Regions from separate parts of the Bradyrhizobium sp. 25ACV genome, predicted to be linked through region 2. Evidence: predicted binding sites of a transcription regulator. Region 2 holds the regulator's gene; each other region holds the start of a gene.

Region 1 (6,844 bases), on a different contig from region 2:
CTCCACGCCGGCACGGCGTATGACTCGGCGGAATTTCGCCGGCTTGCCGAACAGCGAGGCCGAGCAGTCGAAATGCGAAAACAGCGCGGCGGCCTCGCCAAGCTTCTCGCGCGCATTGGCCTCGCTGTCGGACGTCACCAGCGCGAGCTGCACACCATTGACCGCCAGCGTCCGCAACATGGTCTCGACGCCCGCAAACAGCGGGATCTCAGCTGCAGCCTCTCCCTTCAGCCGCCGCGCATGCCGTGCGATCGCCGGCAGCTTCCAAAGCGGCACCTCGAGCCGGGAGAGGATCTCCCGCGTCGAGGCATGCCGCAGCCCCTCGACGTCTTCATCCCGCACGCGGCGAAAGCCGAAACGGTCGGCGATGTCGTTGACGGTGCGCAGGAACCACGGGAAGCTGTCGGCCAGCGTGCCGTCGAGATCGAAGATGGCGAGGGCGTAGGGCATGGAGCTGAGGGTGGAGTTCGCTGACAAGAAAGATCGGACGTACTACTATTCGGCAGACTTCGAGGACAGCCATGCGGCACGAGCGGACCGAAATCAACCCGGAGATCATGGACGGCAAGCCCGTGATCCGCGGAACGCGTGTGCTGGTCGAGTTGGTGTTGCGCGAGCTGGGCGCGGGCATGACTATCGAAGCCATCATGTCGGAGCACCCGCGGCTTACGGTTGACGATATCCGGGCGGCCCAAGCCTTTGCGTCGCCGAATTCGCTGCCAGTCTGAGTGACATGGAGGTAATTGCGCTGGCGTCCAGGGAAGGGCGGCTTAGCTTCTTGGCTCCGTGAAAATGCAAGCTGGAACCGCGGAATGCTGTCGCCAAGCGCTGTCGAGATCCAAGATGATGTTACACCGCTAGGACTTCCACACGGTCTCCTCGGTCCAGCCCAGCGCAGCGAACTCGGCGGCCCGGAGCGGGGCTTCTCCTTCGGCAAAGAACTCGTCGAGCCGAGGCGGGGCGACGGCTGTCTCGGACAGCATGGCGTGCGCCTGTCCGCGATGATGGATCTGATGCTGGATGAGATGCATCAGGAGCCGGTCGCGGCGCTCGGTTTGCACCTGCGTGTCGCGATTGATCTTCACGATGTCATCGAGTCGTGCGGGCGTCAGCGTATCGCACATGGCGATCAGCCGCTTGTCGATCGCAGCTTGAGCGGGCTTCAGCGCGGCAAGGGAAGGGTACGGCACCTCGTTTTTCCAGGCCGCCGGTCCGAGCCAGCCACCCTCCAGCGCATCGATGTAGAATAGATCGATGACATGGATGTGGTTGAGGGTGCGCTGCAGGCTCGGAAAGAAGCCGGTGCGGTGGGCTTCGAATTCAGCCTGGGACAGCGCGTCGCAAGCCGAGAGCAGCCGATGGTTGGCCCAGGCATTGTTGTGGGCGAAGGCGCGGTAAGTCTGCACAAGGCCAGCGGACATGGCGGCTCTCCCTTGCAGCCGGTCGCCTGTAGCCCGCATGATCGACGCGATATGCGGGGCTGGTGATTGCCTCACGAGTGGTCCCGGATGTCGCTTCGCTCATCCGGGCTACGCTGAACCAACGCAGTCCAATGATTTACTCCGCCGCCTCGCTCGTGCTCCTTCGCTTCGGCTTCCTCGCCTTCTTCAGCACCGGCTCCAAAAACTTGCCCGTGTAGCTCCGCGGCGCCTTCGCGATGTCTTCCGGCGGGCCCCAGGCGACGATCTCGCCGCCGCCGTCGCCGCCTTCGGGGCCAAGGTCGATGACCCAGTCTGCCGTCTTGATGACTTCGAGATTGTGCTCGATGACGACGACCGTGTTGCCCTGCGCCACCAGCTCGTGCAGCACCTCCAGCAGCTTCTTGACGTCGTGGAAGTGCAGGCCGGTGGTGGGCTCGTCCAGGATGTAAAGCGTGCGGCCGGTGGCGCGTTTGGACAGCTCTTTTGCCAATTTGACGCGTTGCGCTTCACCGCCCGAGAGTGTTGTCGCCTGTTGGCCCACGTGAATGTAATCGAGACCGACGCGGTGCAAGGTTTGAAAAGTCTCGCGCACGCGCGGCACCGCCTTGAAGAACTCGGCGGCTTCTTCGACGGTCATGTCGAGCACGTCGGCGATAGACTTGCCCTTGAACAGGACTTCGAGCGTCTCGCGGTTGTAGCGCTTGCCCTTGCAGACGTCGCAGGTGACGTAGACGTCGGGCAGGAAGTGCATCTCGATCTTGATGACGCCGTCGCCCTGGCAGGCCTCGCAGCGGCCGCCCTTGACGTTGAAGGAGAAGCGGCCGGGCTCGTAGCCGCGCGCCTTGGACTCGGGCAGGCCGGCGAACCATTCGCGGATCGGCGTAAAGGCGCCGGTGTAGGTCGCGGGGTTGGAGCGCGGCGTGCGGCCGATCGGCGACTGGTCGATGTCGATGATCTTGTCGATGTGCTCGAGGCCCTCGATGCGGTCATGCGGGGCCGCGCCCTCGCTGGCATTGTTCAGCTTGCGGGCGATGGACTTGTAGAGCGTGTCGATCAGCAGCGTCGACTTGCCGCCGCCTGATACGCCGGTGACGGCGGTGAACAGGCCGAGCGGAATTTCGGCGGTGACGTTCTTGAGATTGTTGCCGCGCGCGTTGACCACCTTGATGGTGCGGCGGTGGTTCGGCGGCCGCCGCTCCGGCACCTCGACCTCGAGCTCGCCGGTCAGGTACTTGCCGGTCAACGATTTCGGGTTGCGCATGATCTCGGCGGGCGTGCCTTCGGCAATGATGTTGCCGCCATGCATGCCGGCGCCGGGGCCGATGTCGAGAACGTGGTCAGCGAGCAGGATGGCGTCCTCGTCATGCTCGACCACGATCACGGTGTTGCCGAGGTCGCGCAGCCGCTTGAGGGTGTCGAGCAGGCGGGCGTTGTCGCGCTGGTGCAGGCCGATCGAGGGCTCGTCCAGCACGTAGAGCACGCCCGTCAGGCCCGAGCCGATCTGCGAGGCCAGGCGGATGCGCTGGCTCTCGCCGCCGGACAGCGTGCCGGAGGAGCGGGACAGCGTGAGATAGTTGAGGCCGACGTCGAGCAGGAAGGTGAGACGTTCGCGGATTTCCTTCAGAATGCGGCCGGCGATCTCGTTCTGCTGCGCGTTCAGCGCCTCCGGCACGGTCTCGAACCATGCACCGGCGCCCTTCACGGACAGCTCGGAAATCTCGCCGATGTGCTTGCCGCCGATCTTGACGCAGAGCGCCTCGGGCTTGAGCCGAAAGCCCTTGCAGCCCTCGCAGGGCACGTCGTGGAAGTACTTTGCGAGCTCCTCGCGCGCCCACTCGCTTTCCGTCTCGCGGTAGCGGCGGTTGATGTTGGTGATGACGCCTTCGAACGGCTTCTTGGTGTCGTAGGAGCGCACCCCGTCCTCATAGGAGAACTTGATCTCGTCCTCGCCGGAGCCGTGGAGGATGGCGTTTTGCGTCTTCTTGGCGAGATCCTTCCACTTGGTGGTCAGCGTGAATTTGTAGTGCTTGCCGAGCGCGGTCAGCGTCTGCACGTAATAGGGCGAGGACGATTTGGCCCAGGGCGCGATCGCGCCCTTGCCGATGGCGAGCTCCTTGTCGGGAATGACGAGGTCTTCGTCGACATGCTGCTCGACGCCGAGGCCGCCGCAGGCCGGACACGCGCCGTAGGGGTTGTTGAACGAGAACAGGCGCGGCTCGACCTCGGGAATGGTGAAGCCGGAGACCGGGCAGGCGAACTTTTCCGAGAACAGGATGCGCTCGGGTCCGCTCTTGTCGTGGATCTTGGCGGTCTTCTTCTTTTCCTCAGTGGGAGCTGCCGTCGGTGCGTCGGCGAACTCGACGACGGCGAGGCCTTCGGCGAGCTTCAGCGCGGTCTCAAAGCTCTCGGCGAGGCGCTGGCCGATGTCGGCGCGCACCACGATACGATCGACCACGACGTCGATGTCATGCGGGAATTTCTTGTCGAGCGTCGGGGCTTCGGCAAGCTCGTGGAAGGTGCCGTCGATCTTGACGCGCTGAAAGCCCTTCTTGAGCCATTCGGCGAGCTCCTTGCGGTACTCGCCCTTGCGGCCGCGCACGACGGGCGCGAGCAGATAGAGGCGGGTGCCCTCGGGCAGCGCCAGCACGCGGTCGACCATCTGTGAGACGGTCTGGCTCTCGATCGGCAGGCCCGTGGCCGGCGAAGAGGGCACGCCGACGCGGGCCCAGAGCAGGCGCATGTAGTCGTAGATCTCGGTGACGGTGCCGACGGTGGAGCGCGGGTTCTTCGACGTCGTCTTCTGCTCGATCGAGATCGCCGGCGACAGGCCGTCGATCTGGTCGACGTCAGGCTTCTGCATCATCTCGAGGAACTGGCGCGCATAGGCCGAAAGCGATTCGACGTAGCGGCGCTGGCCCTCGGCATAGATTGTGTCGAAGGCGAGCGAGGATTTGCCGGAGCCGGAGAGGCCGGTGAACACCACCAGCTTGTCGCGGGGAATCTCGACGTCGATGTTCTTGAGGTTGTGCTCGCGCGCGCCACGGATCGTAATTGCGCGCAGGCTGGAGCCCGCGTTCTGTTGTTGGCGCTTCGCCTTGATCACTTCATCCATCCGAGTTGCCCTCAAGGAATCCCATGGGTGCGCGACCGCGCCAATAAAAAAGGCGCGCTCGCCCGGAACCGGGATCGGCGCCGATGGGGTTGTCAGCGAACGTAGGAAGAACGGAGACGGATTTCCAGTGGGACTTGCGAATCGTCAACGGAATGTTGGCGCGCTGGCGGCATCTGGCAGCAGGGCTTTGCGGAACTGCGCGGCAAGGTGCCGCGAAAACAAAAAGGCCGGCGCGAGGCCGGCCTTTCGTGACGATGTAACGTCGGTAGCAATCAGGACTTCAGATCAATACCGGGCAACCACAGGGCCGCCGAAGGTGTAGTTGAGGCGGACGGTGCCCATGTCGACGTCCTGCTTGATCCGGTCGATGCGGTCGTTGACGCCGAGGATCGTGAACGAGTTGTTGCGCTTGCCCATGAACAGATGGTCGTATTCGATCGCCACGGACCAGTTCGGTGCGAAGCCGAATTCGATGCCGGTGCCGACCGCGCCGCCCCAGCGGGTCTCGCTCGCGCTATCGAGGACGACGCCGCCTACCAGGCCGTTATATTTGGCGTGCGTGACGGCCGCGCCGCCCTTCACGTACCAGAGCACGTTGTTCCAGGCATAGCCGACCTGGCCGGTGAACAGGCCAATCGCATCGATCTTGGTCTGGTTGACCAGCGGTCCAAGCACCAAGCTCGTATTCGAGCCCTTCAGGTTGGCCCAGTCGCCCTGAGCTTCGAGGCCGAACACCCAATTGGCCGACTGCCAGCGATAACCGACCTGGCCACCGACGACGCCGCCGGTCGCATTGTGACAGCCTTCAGCCGTGTCCGGACCCGCAACACCGAAGATATTGTTGACGTCCCAGCAATTGCGGCTCGAGGCGCCGCCGCCGTTGATACCGATGTAGAAACCGCTCCAATTGTACATCGCGATCGGCGCGACCGGAGCCTTGGTGTAGGGGCGGGCCGCCAAATCGGCCGCCGAGGCCGGTGCCAACGCGCTGAGTGCGAACAAGCTGGCCGAAGCCAGCAAAAGCTTCTTCATATCCATTCCCCAGTTCCCGTTCCTCGTTCTGACCTTCCGGAAAGCGGAAGAGCCAGCAGACTATGAGCCGACTAATGTCATTGCTTTACACCATTGAAGCCAAAGGTTGTGTCACCCTGGCGCCACATCTCTGCGGAAAACGCGAGCGAGCCGGTTGGCGCGCAAAAAACAAAAAGGCCGGCGCGAGGCCGGCCTTTCGTAACGCGAGGCGTTGAAGTGTAGCTTAGTACTTGGCGACCACGGGGGCGCCGAAGTGATAGTTCACGCCGACCTGCACGGTGTGGAAGTTGAGCGTGCCGGTGGTGACCGGAGCGCCGAGACCGGAGAAGTAGGTCTCGCCGCCGAGGCTGCGATAGAGGTACTCGCCCTTGACCGACCACTGCGGAGCGAAGAACGCTTCGACGCCGGCGCCGACGGTCCAGCCCGAGTGGAACTTGCTGTCGGAGACAGTCACGCCGAGCGCGCTGACGCTGACCTTGTTGTCGATCCAGGCGTAACCACCGGTGCCGTAGAACAGCACGTTGTTGACGGCCCAGCCGATGCGGCCGCGGACGGTGCCGAGCGCGTCGGTCTTGGACGACACGGTGATGCCGAGAGCGGTCGCCGAGGCGCTGACGTCAGCCCAGGAACCATCGGCCTCGATGCCGAACACGACGTTGCCGGCCTGCCAGTTGTAGCCGGCGGTGCCGCCGACGAAGCCACCCTTCATTTTCGGGTCGCCGGAAGCGTTTTCCCAGGCGCCGCCACCGACGATACCGAGGTAGAAGCCGGTCCAGTTGTAGACGGCAGCCGCCGGAGCGATCGGAGCCTTGGTGTAGGGGCGGGCTGCGAGGTCGGCCGCCGAAGCGGGCGCAGCGAGAGCGAACAAACAGGCCGAAGCCAACAAAACCTTCTTCATTTTCAACTAATCCCAGTCCCAGTTTCTGTTGTTGCCTTCCTGACCGGAAGGGCAGCGGACTCAACGGCCCAACTAACGCCGTGCTTACACCACTAAAGCCGCAAGTTGTGTCTCCGAAAAGCCACATCGGTCGAAAAGGTGATGGTTACTGACTTATTGCCCCCCGTTCATGTCTCGCCAAACGAAAAAGGCCGGCGCGAGGCCGGCCTTAGACGTCAATGATGTCAGGGGGATATCAGTACCGCGCGACGCCAGCCGCACCCCAGTTGAAGTGATAATTCACACCTGCCTTGACCGTGTGGACGGTATCGGTCCACTCGGACCGGTTGGTCACGACGGGGCTGTACTGAATCGTGCTCTTGCCGAAATCGATATAGTTGT
Region 2 (6,844 bases):
CTTGACGAGACCGTCTTCCATCGTGACCTCGATGCCGAGGCCGCCGAACTCGCCGGAGGTGGTCTCCTGCATCTCGGTCCAGGCCTTCGCGTTCATGTAGCGCGAATGCGGATCGAGCGAGGTCACCATGCCCGTGATCGCGCCTTCGATCATCTTGGCGTTGTCGGGCTTCTCGACATAGCTCGCCTTGACGCGCTCGAACACCGTGCCGAACAGGTTGAGCTGGGAATAGGCATCGTCCGCGCTCGCTGCCGCCCGTGCCGCCCATACACCACCGTGCGGGCTGGCGACCAGAAGGGTGAGACACGCTCCGGTGAGCGCGCCCAGAGGGAACAGCAGGGTTTTCCGCATGGATGGGCTTGCCTTTTTGCTTGGCGGTTCGCTTGAGCTTGCTTGGGCTCGTCTCTCGAGACTTGGGAAGCACACTTGGGAAGCGCCATGCAATTGGCGATCCAGCCCACTTCTCACAATACCATTCTGGTTTCTTCAAGGCCGGGACGCACCGCCGACCGGTACACCGCAGAAATCGCTTCGTTCGGACCTAAACTTTTGGCAACGTTGCAGGACTGGCCCGCCCCAAAGGTACCTAAAGGGGGAATCGGTGCGCCCGTCCACGCCGCGCAGCCATGCCATTTTAGGATGGTTTTGGAGCGCTGGACGGGTTAGGCGATGACACAAGGCTTCAAATTCTCGGGAGGATAACAATGAACGAAGCACCCCGGATCCGGCCGGAACGGAACGTCGAGCTCGGCGCCAGCAACGAGCCGTTCCAGAACCTGCACGAATTCATTCGGAAAGCGCGGGCCAACCTCAACCAGAACGCCTGGGATTACATCGTCGGCGCCGCCGAGACCGAAACCACGATGCGCCGCAACCGCATGGCGCTGGACGAGATCGCCTTCCGCCCGCGGGTGCTGCGCGACGTCCGCAAGGTTGACGGCTCGGTTCAGCAGTTCGGCCGCAAGATGCGCCTGCCGGTGGTGCTCGCCCCCGTCGGCGCGCTCGAGATCTTCGACCCGGATGGCGCGGCGAGCGTCGCGCGTGCTGCCGGCACCTTCGGTGCGGCGCACATGCTGAGCTCGGTGTCCGAGCCCGGCCTGGAGCAGACCGCCGAAGCCGCGCCGGATGCGCTGCGGCTCTATCAGCTCTATGTCCGCGGCGACGATGCCTTCGTCGCCGATGTCGTCAGCCGGGCCGAGAAGAGCGCCTATGCCGCCTTCTGCCTGACCGTCGACACCGCCCATTACAGCCGTCGTGAACGCGACATCGCCAAGCGCTACGTTCGCGAGAGCCGCCTGCGTGCCACCGGCGGCGATTTCCAGAAGGGCCTGGAGTGGCGGACCGTGAAGATGATCAAGGACAAGTTCAGGATTCCGCTGATCCTGAAGGGCATCGCCACCGCCGAGGACGCCCTGATCGCGGTCGATCACGGTGTCGAATGGATCTACGTCTCCAACCATGGCGGCCGCCAGCTCGACCACGGCCGCGGCGCCATGCATGTGCTGCCCGAGATCGTCGAGGCCGTGAAGGGCCGCGCCAAGATCATGGTCGACGGCGGCATCTGTCGCGGCACCGACATCGTCAAGGCGATCGCGGCGGGCGCGGACATGGTCGGCATCGGCCGGCTGCAATGCTGGGCGCTGGCGGCGGCTGGCGAGGCCGGCGTCGCGCGGATGCTGGAGCTGCTGGAGGACGAGGTGCTGCGCTGCCTCGGCCTTTTGGGCGCCACGTCGTTTGCCGAGGTCGACAAATCCTGCCTGCATCCGGTGACCGCCACCAACGCGCCGAGCGTGTTCAGCGCATTCCCGCTGTTCGACCATGATCCCTATCGATACTGAGTGAAAAGGACGCAATGACTTCGCTCTCTCCCGGCAGCGCAGATGCGCTGCTGTTCGATCTCGGGCGCGTGGTGCTCGACATCGATTTCTCCAAGGCGATCGCCTGCTGGGCGGGACATGCCGGCTGCCAGCCCGAATCCATCGTCGCGCGCTATGTGCGCGACGAGGCCTACCGGCTGCACGAGGTCGGCAAGATCAGCGACGAGGACTATTTCGCTTCGCTGCGTGCTTCGCTCGGCATCGGCATTTCGGACGCGCAGTTCCTGGAAGGCTGGAACGCGATCTTCGCCGGCGAGATGCCCGATATCGCCGAGCTGCTGCCGCGTGCGGCGAAGCAGATGCCGCTCTACGCCTTCTCCAACACCAACCGGCCGCATGTCGACTATTTCTCGAAGGAGTATGGCGAACTGCTCGGCCATTTCCGCGCGCTGTATCTGTCGTCCAGCATCGGCCTGCGAAAACCGGACGCGGAGGCTTTCGACCATGTCGTCGCCGCGATCGGCGTGCCCGCAGGACGCATCGTGTTCTTCGACGATCTCGCCGAGAACATCGAAGGCGCGCGGTCGCGCGGGCTGACGGCGGTGCATGTGACGTCGCCGCGCGACGTCGGGAACGCCTTGAAGGCATTGGGCATCTGACGATCTCCGCTCAGCGGGAGGCGCAACGTCGGGCAGCCTTCCCGGAACCAATTTTGCCCAAAATGAGGAACCAGAGCGTTTTGTGCATTTTTGTACGGAGTTCCGGGAACGGAATGACCCCTTCCGGACTCTTGAGTCCGTTGGGACTTCTACACCGGACTTATGGACGTGCTGGGCAAAACCTATCTCACCAAGCAAGCCTCTCTCCTGCTTGAATTCGCAAGAACCACCTCGGATTCTGACCTGTCCGCCAAGCTGATCAGCAAGGCCGCCGACCTGAAATCCCAGGCCGATCCGCTGCCCGACAAGGATCAAGGCCCGAAGGCTCCCGACGTCGCGCTGGACGACGGGCCGGACCGGCCGAGCGGGAGTTGAGCGATGTTGGCCGTGGCACTCGTCATTCTCGTCCTCACCATGGCCACCCTCCTGCTGATCGGTCTCGTTCTCTGGATCATGCCACGCCAGGCCTGAGCCTGCCTTCCATCCAGGGCTGAAAGCGGCAGGATAAATCGTGCCCGCTCCGCAATTTTGCCTCTGCTCCCGCGCTCGGTTAGAAGACTGTCGGAACATTTCGTCCGAACGTGCCGAGCAGGAGTTTCGCCGTGGCCTTGATGCCGGTTTCCGACGCCCTTGCTGCGGTGCTGGCGGGTGCAGCGCCGCTGCCTGCAGAGACGGTTTCGCTCGACGAAGCCTACCATCGCGTGCTCGCGCAGGACGTCGCTGCGCGGCGCACCCAACCGCCCCAGGCGATGTCGGCGATGGACGGCTATGCCGTGCGCGCGGCCGATGCGGCGACAATCGATTCAAGGCTGATGATGATCGGTGAGGTCGCAGCGGGCCGTCCGTTCGCGGGAAAGGTCGGCGCCGGCGAAGCCGTGCGGATCTTCACCGGGGGCGTCGTTCCCGACGGCGCCGATGCTGTCGTGATCCAGGAGGACACGATCGCCGAGGGCCAGCACATAACGATCAAGGAAGCCGCGATCGTGGGTCGGCACATCCGCCCCGCCGGCGTCGATTTCCGCGAGGGCGACGTTCTCCTGTGCAAGGGAACCCGTCTGACGGAGCGCGATCTCGCCCTCGCCGCTGGAATGAATCACCCGCTTCTCGCCGTCTGCCGCCGTCCGAAGGTCGCGATCCTCGCCACCGGCGATGAACTGGTGATGCCGGGCTCAACGCCCGGGCACGGCCAGATCGTCTATTCCAACGGCTATGCCCTGCACGCGCTCGCCCGCAGCGAGGGCGCCGAGACCATCGACCTCGGTGTTGCCGCCGATACGCTGGAGGCCACCACCGCCGGCATCCGCCGCGCGCGCGAAAGCGGCGCCGACGTCCTGGTTACGACCGGAGGCGCATCGGTCGGCGACCACGATCTGGTCCAGCAGGCGCTCAAGGAAGAAGGCATCGCGATGGCGTTCTGGAAGATCGCGATGCGGCCCGGCAAGCCGATGATGCACGGACGGTTAGGGACGATGGGCGTCATCGGCCTGCCCGGCAATCCCGTATCGTCCTATGTCTGCGCCTTCCTGTTCATGGTGCCGCTGATTCGCGCGCTGTCGGGCCGTTCGGTGATTCATCACCATCGCGAGCGCGTCGTGCTGGGCCGCGATCTCAGCGCCAACGACCAGCGCGAGGATTATCTGCGCGCGCGCCTGGAAAAGCGCGACGATGGCACGCTCGTCGCCCTTCCCGTCAGCCATCAAGACTCCTCTCTGCTTGCGAATCTTGCTGCAGCACAGGTACTTCTCGTGCGCGCACCGTTTGCGCCAAAGGCCGAGGCCGGCAGCCCCTGCGAGATGCTAAGGCTCCCCGTCTGACCTGCGCGGCCACACGCATTCCGCGAGCTTCGCTCTGTTCACGGTAAATTAAGCAGTTGCGGAACATGTATCGAACATATAGTGTCCGTTCATGATTTGTTTCGAGGATGTAGCGGCTTATCGCTGAATTCATCGTCTCGGAATCGAACGACATCAACCGGGGGACTTTGGTCGAGATGTTAACGCGCAAACAATACGAGCTTCTGCGGTTCATCAGCGAACGCTTGAAGGAAAGCGGCGTGCCGCCGTCCTTCGACGAGATGAAGGATGCGCTCGATCTGCGCTCGAAGTCAGGCATCCACCGCCTGATCACCGCGCTCGAAGAGCGCGGCTTCATCCGCCGCCTGCCCAACCGCGCCCGGGCCATCGAAGTGATCAAGCTGCCGGAGCTCCAGGCTGCCGCCGGCAACCGACGCGGCTTCACGCCAAGCGTCATCGAGGGCAATCTCGGCAAGGTCCGCGCGAGCTCCAGCGCGTCCGCGGACGAGGGCGAGCGGCCCGTTGCGGTGCCGGTGATGGGCCGCATCGCGGCCGGCACTCCGATCGAGGCATTGCAGACCCGCAGCCACACCATCAGCGTGCCGCCCGACATGCTCGGCTCCGGCGAGCATTACGCGCTCGAAGTGCGCGGCGATTCCATGGTCGAGGCCGGCATCCTCGACGGCGACATGGCGTTGATCCAGCGCAACGAGAGCGCCGATACCGGCGACATCGTGGTGGCGCTGATCGACGACGAGGAAGCCACGCTCAAGCGTTTCCGCCGCCGCGGCGCCTCGATCGCGCTGGAGCCCGCCAACGCCGCTTATGAGGTGCGCATCCTGCCGCCGAACCGCGTGAAGATTCAGGGCAAGCTGATCGGGCTTTATCGCAAGTACTGATACCGGAACTACTCATACCGGAAGTACTCAGCGCCTCGCGCGCGCCTTCGATCGGCATCGCCGATCAGAGATTGGAGCGGATGATGGTCCGCTCCGGCTGGATAGTCTTTCTGGTACTGCACAGATTATCTGGCCCCTCCTTGTCCGCGACATCCCCGGCAGGCCGCGCGAAGCAACATCGCTTCGCGGCCTTTCGAGGTCGAGGGGGACAGCCCGAATGCGCCAGATCGTTTGAGCGCAACCGCAGCAACGCTGGGCGCGTCATCATGTCGGCCAGGACACGGCCGTGATCTAGAAAATCCGCAACGACCGCGATGCAGCGCGTACACAGCCGAGCTGGCGATACTCGGGCTGGCTGGTTTCGCCGGTCGTTGACGCGCGCCTGCCAAATGCACGGAAGCCGACTTTGTTCCTATCGAATTCGGAAAAGATGGAAAAGATAATGTGATCGGGGCTCGCGGATCCCAGCCGCAGATTTGCCTACAACCAAGCAGACCGTCACGTGCTTCCACTCTGGTAGGGGCCTGCGCCTCCGAAAGAGGTGCGGGTCGCTATCTCTGCATTGAGGAGCACCCGATGTGTGACTACAGCCTGCATGCCGTCGCGACGCGCCCCGCAGAAGTCGGCGAGACGATCGTCACGACAACATTCCGCGGCACCTCGACGCGCGGCTTCGCCTCCGAAGCCGATCTCTCCGTCGCAGTCTGCCTGCTGCCGGGAACGGAGCTCGCTTTCGCCGACAACGTCCGTTACGACAACCGCTGGATCTGGACGCGCACCGTCAACTCCCGCGTCGGCAAGTTCGGCAAGATCGATCCGCACATTCCCGATCGCCATCATGATGCGATCGAATTCCCGGACGGCAAATCCGTGCTGGTGACGCAGCTCGTCGAAGGCCAGCGCGCAACCGTGCTGCAACTGCCCGTGACCCAGCCGATCGGCGAGCGCGAGCACAAGCCGCAGATCATCGCCGACAGTCGCCCGACGGTCACGCGACTGCCGATCGGCTGACGCCCTCCGGCCGACGGGTCGAGGGCCAGGATTGAAATGCCGTCGCCGGCCGAGGCCGGCGAGCCCGGTGGGTTTTTGTTTCACGAAATTCGAGCGGCGAACCTCGTCGCCGCACGAAGTTTGGGCCGTCCTGCCTGAATTTTGAACCTCCGCTCCGCAGCCAAATGACCGATGCTGTCGTGGTTTGAGGCGGCGGACACGCTCGATGAAAACCTTCATTCGCGTCGTTGAACTCTGGGTGCCTGACCGGACGCGCATGCGGCTGGAATTCGGCGGCGGCCTCTACGATGAAGGGCTGTCCGCGTTCAAGGCCTTCAGCGAAGAGCTGAACTTCGGATATGACGAGGGGCTTCCAGGCAAGGCCTGGGCCTGCGGCCATCCAATCATCCTCACGAAATTCGCCAACTCCTATTTCAAGCGGACCGATCAGGCCGTCGCGGCCGGCCTCACTTGCGGCGTGGCGGTGCCGGTGTTCGCAGGCGAATTCCTGCAAGCCGTGATGGTGCTGTTCTGCGGCGGCGACGAGGCGCATGTCGGCGCGATCGAACTCTGGCACAACGATCCTGATCTCTCCCACGAGATGGGCCTCGTCGACGGCTATTACGGCGCAGCTGACATGTTCGAATTCAACTCCCGCCACACCAGATTTCCTCGCGGCTTTGGAC
Region 3 (6,844 bases), on a different contig from region 2:
AGCCGACCGACATGGCGCAGGCGCTCGAGGAGCTGCGCGGCGACGCCGAGCGCCACGGTCATACCGCGACCGTCGCCTTCCACGGCCTGCCCGTCGTGACGGTGAAGCCGGCCTCGTTCAAGCGCTGCCTCGCCAATCTCGTCACCAACTCGGCGCGCTACGGCAAGGCCATCGCCATCACCGGCCAGCGCGATCACCGTTATTTGACCGTGACGATCGACGACGACGGACCCGGCATTCCCGCACATTTGCGCGAAGAAGTGTTCAAGCCGTTCCTGCGGCTCGACAACGCCCGCAACCAGGATGAAGGCGGCACCGGCCTTGGCCTTGCCATCGCCCGCGACATCGCCCGCTCGCATGGCGGCGACATCACCCTCGGCGACAGTCCGATGGGGGGACTGCGGGCGAGCGTCAGGATACCGGTGTAGCCGCCGTAGCCCGGATTTCGCTGCGCTCCATCCGGGCTACGATCTCGCCCTACTTCGGCAGCAGCGCCTTCAGCTTATCCATGTCGCGCACGTTCATCTTGAAGCCGCCGGGCATCACGATGTCGCCGGGCTTCTGGTCGGGCTTGCAGGCCCCAAGCCATTTGGCTTGCAGCGTCATGGTGGTATCGCGTCCCGCAGCGCCGGCGACGCCGCCTTGTGCGTGCGAGGCGGTCTTCACCGTATAGGCCGAGTTGAAATCGCCCGTGATCTCGGCATGCGAGGTCGTGCTGACGCCGGCGACGCTGCACTCGGAATCGCTGACATAGCCGGCCGCGGTCTTCTTGATCTCCTGCTTGGCGCAGATCTGCTTGGCCATCGGGGAGACGTTGTTGCTCATCTCCTTGTCGACGGTCTCGTCGGTGCAGTGCTGCATGGTCATCTCGGGCACGGGCGAGCCTGATGTGACCAGCTTCATCTCCCAAAGACCGGCCTTGCGCACCGGCAGGTCGTCGGCAAAAGCACCGCCTGCCGAAACCACGAGGCAAAGGGCCGAGCCGAGCAAAGCGAGTTTGCGCGTCATGTGAAAGGCTCCCGGCTGAGAGAGTGCGGCGTTACGACAGCGCCTCAGTAGAGCGTGCGGATCGGCTGGTCGGCGGCGCCATAAGGCACCCAGCGGCAGGAGAACGAGATGTAGCCGCCCTCATAGGCCTGAACCGCCAGGAATTTCACGACCTTGCCGTAGCGCGCGCAGTGATCGACCGCGGCCTGCCGGGCATCGACCTGGGTGGCCATCGAATAGGCGATGATGCCGCCGGTGTCATTGCCCTTGAACGGCGGCACATAGTCGGCGCGCGCCGACTGGCTCGCCGTCATACCCGAGACAACCAGGCTGGCGAGAAGACCCGCGGCCGCAATGATTCGCATTCCCGTCACTCCAATTGGCTGGCGGCCAGTTTACGGTGCCGGGAGGGAAGTGAAAAGAACGGAAGCCCTGCCAACCACGAAGTTGTGGTCAACTCCTGGCGAAGTGTTGCCGCGCTGCACTTGACCTCCCCCGGCCTTCGCGGCACCGTCCAACCTTCGCAAGACTTTAGCTGTCCGGATTGACCATGCGCGCCCCCTTCCTGAAATTGCTCCGCTATGCCGCCGTGCTTGGCCTCATGTTCGGAGCGATGTCGCTCGGTGAGGCCAGGGCCGCCAATCCGCTGGAGCTGAACTTCTGGCTGAGCGGACCGCGCTATGACGGCGCCGTCGCCGATTGCGACAGGGCGCTGCCGACCATCGCCACCCAGTTCTGGGAGAAGGAAAGCACGTTCTGGAATTCCTCGTTGAGGATCACCGGCTTCTCCGCCGTTCGCGAGACCGCATTCCGGCCCTGGCAGTCCGACAATATTCCGCGCCGCTATTGCACCGGCGAGGCCATGCTCACTGATGGCAAGGTGCGCAAGGTGCACTTCTCGATCATCGAGGATGGCGGCTTCGCCGGCTACGGCAACGGCGTCGAATGGTGCGTGGTCGGGCTCGACCGCAACTGGGCCTACAATCCGGCCTGCCGCGCCGCCAAGCCCTGATTGGGAAGCCCTGATCAGGAAGCCCTGATTGGTCGCGCGAAGCGCCGAACGGCGGCCGCCCGAATTTTGTTCTTGAAATGTTCCCATCGCCTGCTAGGCTTCCTCGCACAGTCTAGTTGAGGGGCGTCGCCATGTTTCATTCCAGATTGCATTTGTTTTCCCGTTTCGTGATCTCCCTGACCCTTGCCGCCGGACTGGCCTTGCTCGCCGGCAGCGCAAACGCCCAGGACAAGCGGCAGAACGCGCCCGGCGAATTCGACTTCTATGTGCTGTCGCTGTCGTGGTCGCCCTCATTCTGCGAGGAGGCGGCCGAGCGTGGCGGCCGCTCGCAGATCCAGTGCAGCGGTCGGCCCTACGCCTTCGTGGTGCATGGGCTGTGGCCGCAATATGAGAACGGCTTCCCGGAATATTGCCAGCGACCCGCACCGCGGCTGAACCGCAGCATCGTCTCCTCGATGCTCGATTTGATGCCGGCGCCGGGCCTGATCTTCAACGAATGGGACAAGCACGGCACCTGCTCCGGCCTCGAGGGCCGCAGCTATTTCGAGACGATCCGCAAGGCGCGCGCTGCGATCAAGATCCCGGCCGAATATCTCGATTTGTCGCAGGCCAAGACCGTGGCGCCGGCGGAGGTCGAAGAGGCCTTCATCAAGGCCAATCCGGGACTGAGCAATGCCGCCGTCTCGGTCACCTGCAACCGGACGCGGCTGTCCGAGGTCCGTATCTGCCTCAGCAAGGACCTGCAATTCCGCGCCTGCGACGAGATCGAACGCCGCACCTGCCGCCGCGATCAGGTCACCATGCCGCCGATCAGGGGTGGTTGAGCTCGACTTCTCAGACCGTCATTCCGGGGCGCGCGAAGCGCGAACTATGATGCGCAGTTGCGCATCTGAGAATCCATCGACCCGCGGCCCGGTGGCGGAATGGATTCCGGGCTCGGTGCTGCGCACCGCCCCGGAATGACGGGAGTTACTTTCATCGCGCGATGTCGTAACTCTCCGCCATGAACTATCGCCACGCCTTCCACGCCGGCAACTTCGCCGATGTCATCAAGCACATCGTGCTGGCGCGCATCATCACCTATCTGCAGGACAAGCCGGGGGCGTTCCGCGTCATCGACACCCATGCCGGCGCCGGCCTCTACGATCTCGACAGCGACGAGGCGCGCCGGGGCGGCGAATGGCTGACCGGTATCGCGCGGCTGATGCAGGCACGCCTGTCGAACGAGACCCTGACGCTGGTACAACCCTATCTCGACATCGTCCGGGCCTTCAATCCGAAGGGTGAGCTCAAGGCCTATCCGGGCTCGCCGTTGATCGCGCGCGGCCTGCTCCGGCCGCAAGACCGGCTCGTCGCCTGCGAGCTCGAGCCGAAGGCGCGGAAAGCGCTGATCGCCGTGCTGCGCCGCGACGAACAGGCCCGCGTGGTCGACCTCGACGGCTGGGTGGCGCTGCCGGCCTTCGTGCCGCCGAAGGAGCGGCGCGGCCTCGTGTTGATCGATCCGCCCTTCGAGGCCAAGGACGAGTTCGAGCGGCTGGGCGAAGCATTCTCCACCGCCTTCGCGAAATGGCCGACCGGCATCTATGTCATTTGGTATCCCGCCAAGAACCGGCGCGCCACCGACACGCTGGTCCAAACGGTGGCGCGGCTCGCAGCTGCAGCAAAGCCGCCGGGAAATTGTCTGCGCCTCGAGTTCAGCGTCGCGCCTCAGCTCGATGGCGGGGCGCTCGCCTCCACCGGGCTCCTGATCGTCAATCCGCCCTACACGCTGCAGGGCGAACTCAAGACGATCCTGCCCGAGCTGGAAATGCCGCTCGGCCAAGGTGGTGCTGCCAGATTCCGATTGGAGGTGCCCAAGCCTTAAAGGCAGCCCGTAACACTCCGGCATTCTTGGGAAAAATATGCAGGAGCGGTAGTCAATCTGCAGAGAACCGTATTATGCTGTTTCCGTGACTGGCTTTACGTTCCGCTTCCGCGAATGGTTGCGGCGGAGTGAAGGCCTAAGAAAGATCCGGCCGGACCGTTGAAGTCCGCCCAAGGATGGCCAGCTCCCGGGCTCCGTAGTGCCCCGTCATGTCGTGACGTGAGTCTGCGTCGCGGCGGAGGAGCAATGAGGGGGAGTTTCCCGATGGCCATGACGGGAACGGTCAAGTTTTTCAACGGCGAACGCGGCTACGGATTCATCAAGCCTGACGACGGCGGCCGCGACGTCTTCGTACATATTACTGCTGTGGAGCGGGCCGGACTGAAGGACCTTGCGGAAGGACAGCGTATTACTTTCGAAGTCGAACCCGACAAGAAGGGGAAGGGACCGAAGGCGGTCAATCTGGTCATCCTGTCCTAGCGGGACTGACGCACAACATTCGCCGCAATACTTGGCGCAAAGAACACCTGGCGCAAAAAAATCCCGGCCGCGAGCGGCCGGGAGGTTGTGGTCCGGTATTTTCTTCTACTATCAGAACCGATAGTTCACGCCGGCGCGCACAACGCTGGCGCTATAGCCGTTTGACACCCCGGTAATTGCGAACTGAGTCGTCGACAGATCGATGTAGAGATATTCCAGCTTGGCGCTCCAGTTGGGGGCCAGACCGACTTCCGCACCGGCGCCGATGGTCCAGCCGGCGGTGGTGTGCGATTCCGTCCAGCCGAAGGTCTGCGCACGCAGCTCGCCGAAGGCGAGGCCGGCGGTGCCATAGAACAGCACGTTGCTGAAGGCATAGCCGGCGCGGCCGCGCAGGGTGCCGAACCACGGATTGGAGAATTTCCACGGCGCGAAGGTGTCGTCGGCACCGGCGGCCTGGATGTCGCCCTCGACGCCGAACACAAACGGGCCATTCTGGAAGTTGTAGCCGGCCTGCACGCCGCCGACGAAGCCCGACGGCTTCGAGGGGTTGTTGTCCACCGAGCCCCATTCATAGCCGATGTTGCCGCCGAGATAGGGACCCGCCCAGCTATAGGCGTTGAGCGGCTGGTTGACGGTATAGGGCGCGCGCTGACCGTAATTCATGTCGGCGGCCTCCGCCGAAGCTGTCCAGCCGGCGGCAACCAACGCGGCTGCGCCCACAACGAGCCTCTTCATCACTCACTCCAACGCAACTGCCGTCACCGCTGCGGCGCCCGCGCCGCCACGCAAGGCAAACCGCATGGTTACGGAACCACGACCTTTTCGCGTAAGATTTATCGAGAGTTTTAAGTTAAAGGGCTGTTAAGCCGGGTTACCGCGCTGTTAACAGGCTTAAGCAAGCGTTACCGGGAACTGCGCCGCCATCCTGTGCGTGCCGCACGGCCGGAACTTCAAATCGGCACCCCCAGCGCCTAAATTCGCTCCATGGTTCACGATTCCACCGACAATCCGGACGATCGCGCGCGCAAACCCGTGCGTGGCACCGCGCCGGACGTCCCAGCCGAGACGCCCCCGGATCTCGATCCCGCCACCAGCGGCGGCGATGACGAGGACGATGCCCGGCTGCCCGATATCCTGGAAGAGAGCGGCGCGGTCGGCGAAGGCCCGCTGGCGACCGGCCATGAGGCGATCGAGCGCGCGGTCCGCCTCGCCCCGACCTCGCCCGGCGTCTATCGCATGCTCAATGCGAATGCCGACGTGCTCTATGTCGGCAAGGCCAAGAACGTCAAAAAGCGCCTCTCCAACTATGCGCGCCAGAATGCGCCGCAGCCGGCCCGCATCCTGCGCATGATCGCGGCCACGGTGACCGTGGAGATCGTCTCGACCAACACCGAGACCGAGGCGTTGCTGCTGGAAGCCAACCTCATCAAGCAGCTGCGGCCGCGCTTCAACGTGCAGCTGCGCGACGACAAATCGTTTCCCTACATCCTGATCACCGGCGACCATTGGGCGCCGCAGATCCTGAAACATCGTGGCGCGCAGAGCCGGCCCGGGCGCTATTTCGGTCCGTTCGCCTCCGCCGGAGCCGTCAACCGCACCATCACGGCGCTGCAGCGCGCCTTCCTGATCCGCTCCTGCACCGATTCCTTCTTCGAGAGCCGCAGCCGGCCCTGCCTGCTCTACCAGATCCGCCGCTGCGCCGGCCCCTGCACCCGCGAGATCGACTTTCCCGGCTATACGACCCTGGTGCGCGAGGCGAGCGACTTCCTGTCCGGCAAGAGCCATGCGGTGAAGCAGGAACTTGCGGGCGAGATGGAAAAGGCGTCCGGTGAGCTCGAGTTCGAGCGCGCCGCGCTCTACCGCGACCGCCTCGCCGCTTTGTCGGCGATCCAGTCGCAGCAGGGCATCAATCCGCGCACGGTCGAGGAAGCCGACGTGTTCGCCATCCATCAGGAGGGCGGCTTCTCCTGCGTCGAGGTGTTCTTCTTCCGCACCGGTCAGAACTGGGGCAACCGGGCCTATTTTCCGCGCGCGGAGAAGACGTACACCCCGGAAGAGGTGCTCGGCTCCTTCCTCGCCCAGTTCTACGACGACAAGCCGCCACCGAGGAACATCCTGCTCTCGCACGAGATCGAGGAAAGCGAGCTGCTCGCCAATGCGCTGTCGATCAAGGCTGGCCACAAGGTCGAGGTCACCACGCCCAAGCGCGGCGAGAAGAAGGAACTCGTCGCTCACGCGCTGACCAATGCGCGCGAAGCCCTCGGCCGCAAGCTCGCGGACACCGCCACGCAAAGCCGCCTGCTCGACGCCATCGCCACGACGCTGAGCCTGCCGTATTCGCCCAAGCGCATCGAGGTCTACGACAACAGCCACATCCAGGGCACCAATGCAGTCGGCGCCATGATCGTCGCCGGCCCCGACGGTTTCGTGAAGAACCAGTACCGCAAGTTCAACATCAAGTCGGAAGGGATCACGCCGGGCGACGACTTCGCCATGATGCG

What was found. The regulator LexA, encoded in region 2, represses DNA repair genes until DNA is damaged. The targets are predictions, from matches to a motif close to TGTTCNNNNTGTGTTCNG.
Region 1: a site for LexA is predicted at 4,629-4,646, ahead of uvrA (excinuclease ABC subunit UvrA). Genes of this name have one in related genera too.
Region 3: a site for LexA is predicted at 2,067-2,084, ahead of RAD04_RS34865 (ribonuclease T2 family protein). Genes of this name have one in related genera too.

The regions. Positions count from the first base shown of each region.
Region 1 covers NZ_JAVAYO010000011.1:207,974-214,817, reverse strand. The annotation lists gene RAD04_RS25175 (HAD family hydrolase) at 1-450, opposite strand, end outside; gene RAD04_RS25170 (DUF433 domain-containing protein) at 522-728, shown strand; gene RAD04_RS25165 (DinB family protein) at 858-1,421, opposite strand; gene uvrA (excinuclease ABC subunit UvrA) at 1,558-4,533, opposite strand; gene RAD04_RS25155 (outer membrane protein) at 4,819-5,565, opposite strand; gene RAD04_RS25150 (outer membrane protein) at 5,789-6,463, opposite strand; gene RAD04_RS25145 (outer membrane protein) at 6,699-6,844, opposite strand, start outside.
Region 2 covers NZ_JAVAYO010000006.1:51,784-58,627, forward strand. The annotation lists gene RAD04_RS15375 (S41 family peptidase) at 1-351, opposite strand, end outside; gene RAD04_RS15380 (alpha-hydroxy acid oxidase) at 705-1,838, shown strand; gene RAD04_RS15385 (HAD-IA family hydrolase) at 1,853-2,476, shown strand; gene RAD04_RS15390 (hypothetical protein) at 2,645-2,851, shown strand; gene RAD04_RS15395 (molybdopterin molybdotransferase MoeA) at 3,079-4,290, shown strand; gene lexA (transcriptional repressor LexA) at 4,467-5,168, shown strand; gene RAD04_RS15405 (hypothetical protein) at 5,745-6,179, shown strand; gene RAD04_RS15410 (GAF domain-containing protein) at 6,385-6,844, shown strand, end outside.
Region 3 covers NZ_JAVAYO010000022.1:49,145-55,988, forward strand. The annotation lists gene RAD04_RS34845 (ATP-binding protein) at 1-428, shown strand, start outside; gene RAD04_RS34850 (DUF3617 domain-containing protein) at 478-1,008, opposite strand; gene RAD04_RS34855 (hypothetical protein) at 1,053-1,352, opposite strand; gene RAD04_RS34860 (hypothetical protein) at 1,538-1,999, shown strand; gene RAD04_RS34865 (ribonuclease T2 family protein) at 2,131-2,823, shown strand; gene RAD04_RS34870 (23S rRNA (adenine(2030)-N(6))-methyltransferase RlmJ) at 3,003-3,863, shown strand; gene RAD04_RS34875 (cold-shock protein) at 4,128-4,343, shown strand; gene RAD04_RS34880 (outer membrane protein) at 4,455-5,078, opposite strand; gene uvrC (excinuclease ABC subunit UvrC) at 5,328-6,844, shown strand, end outside.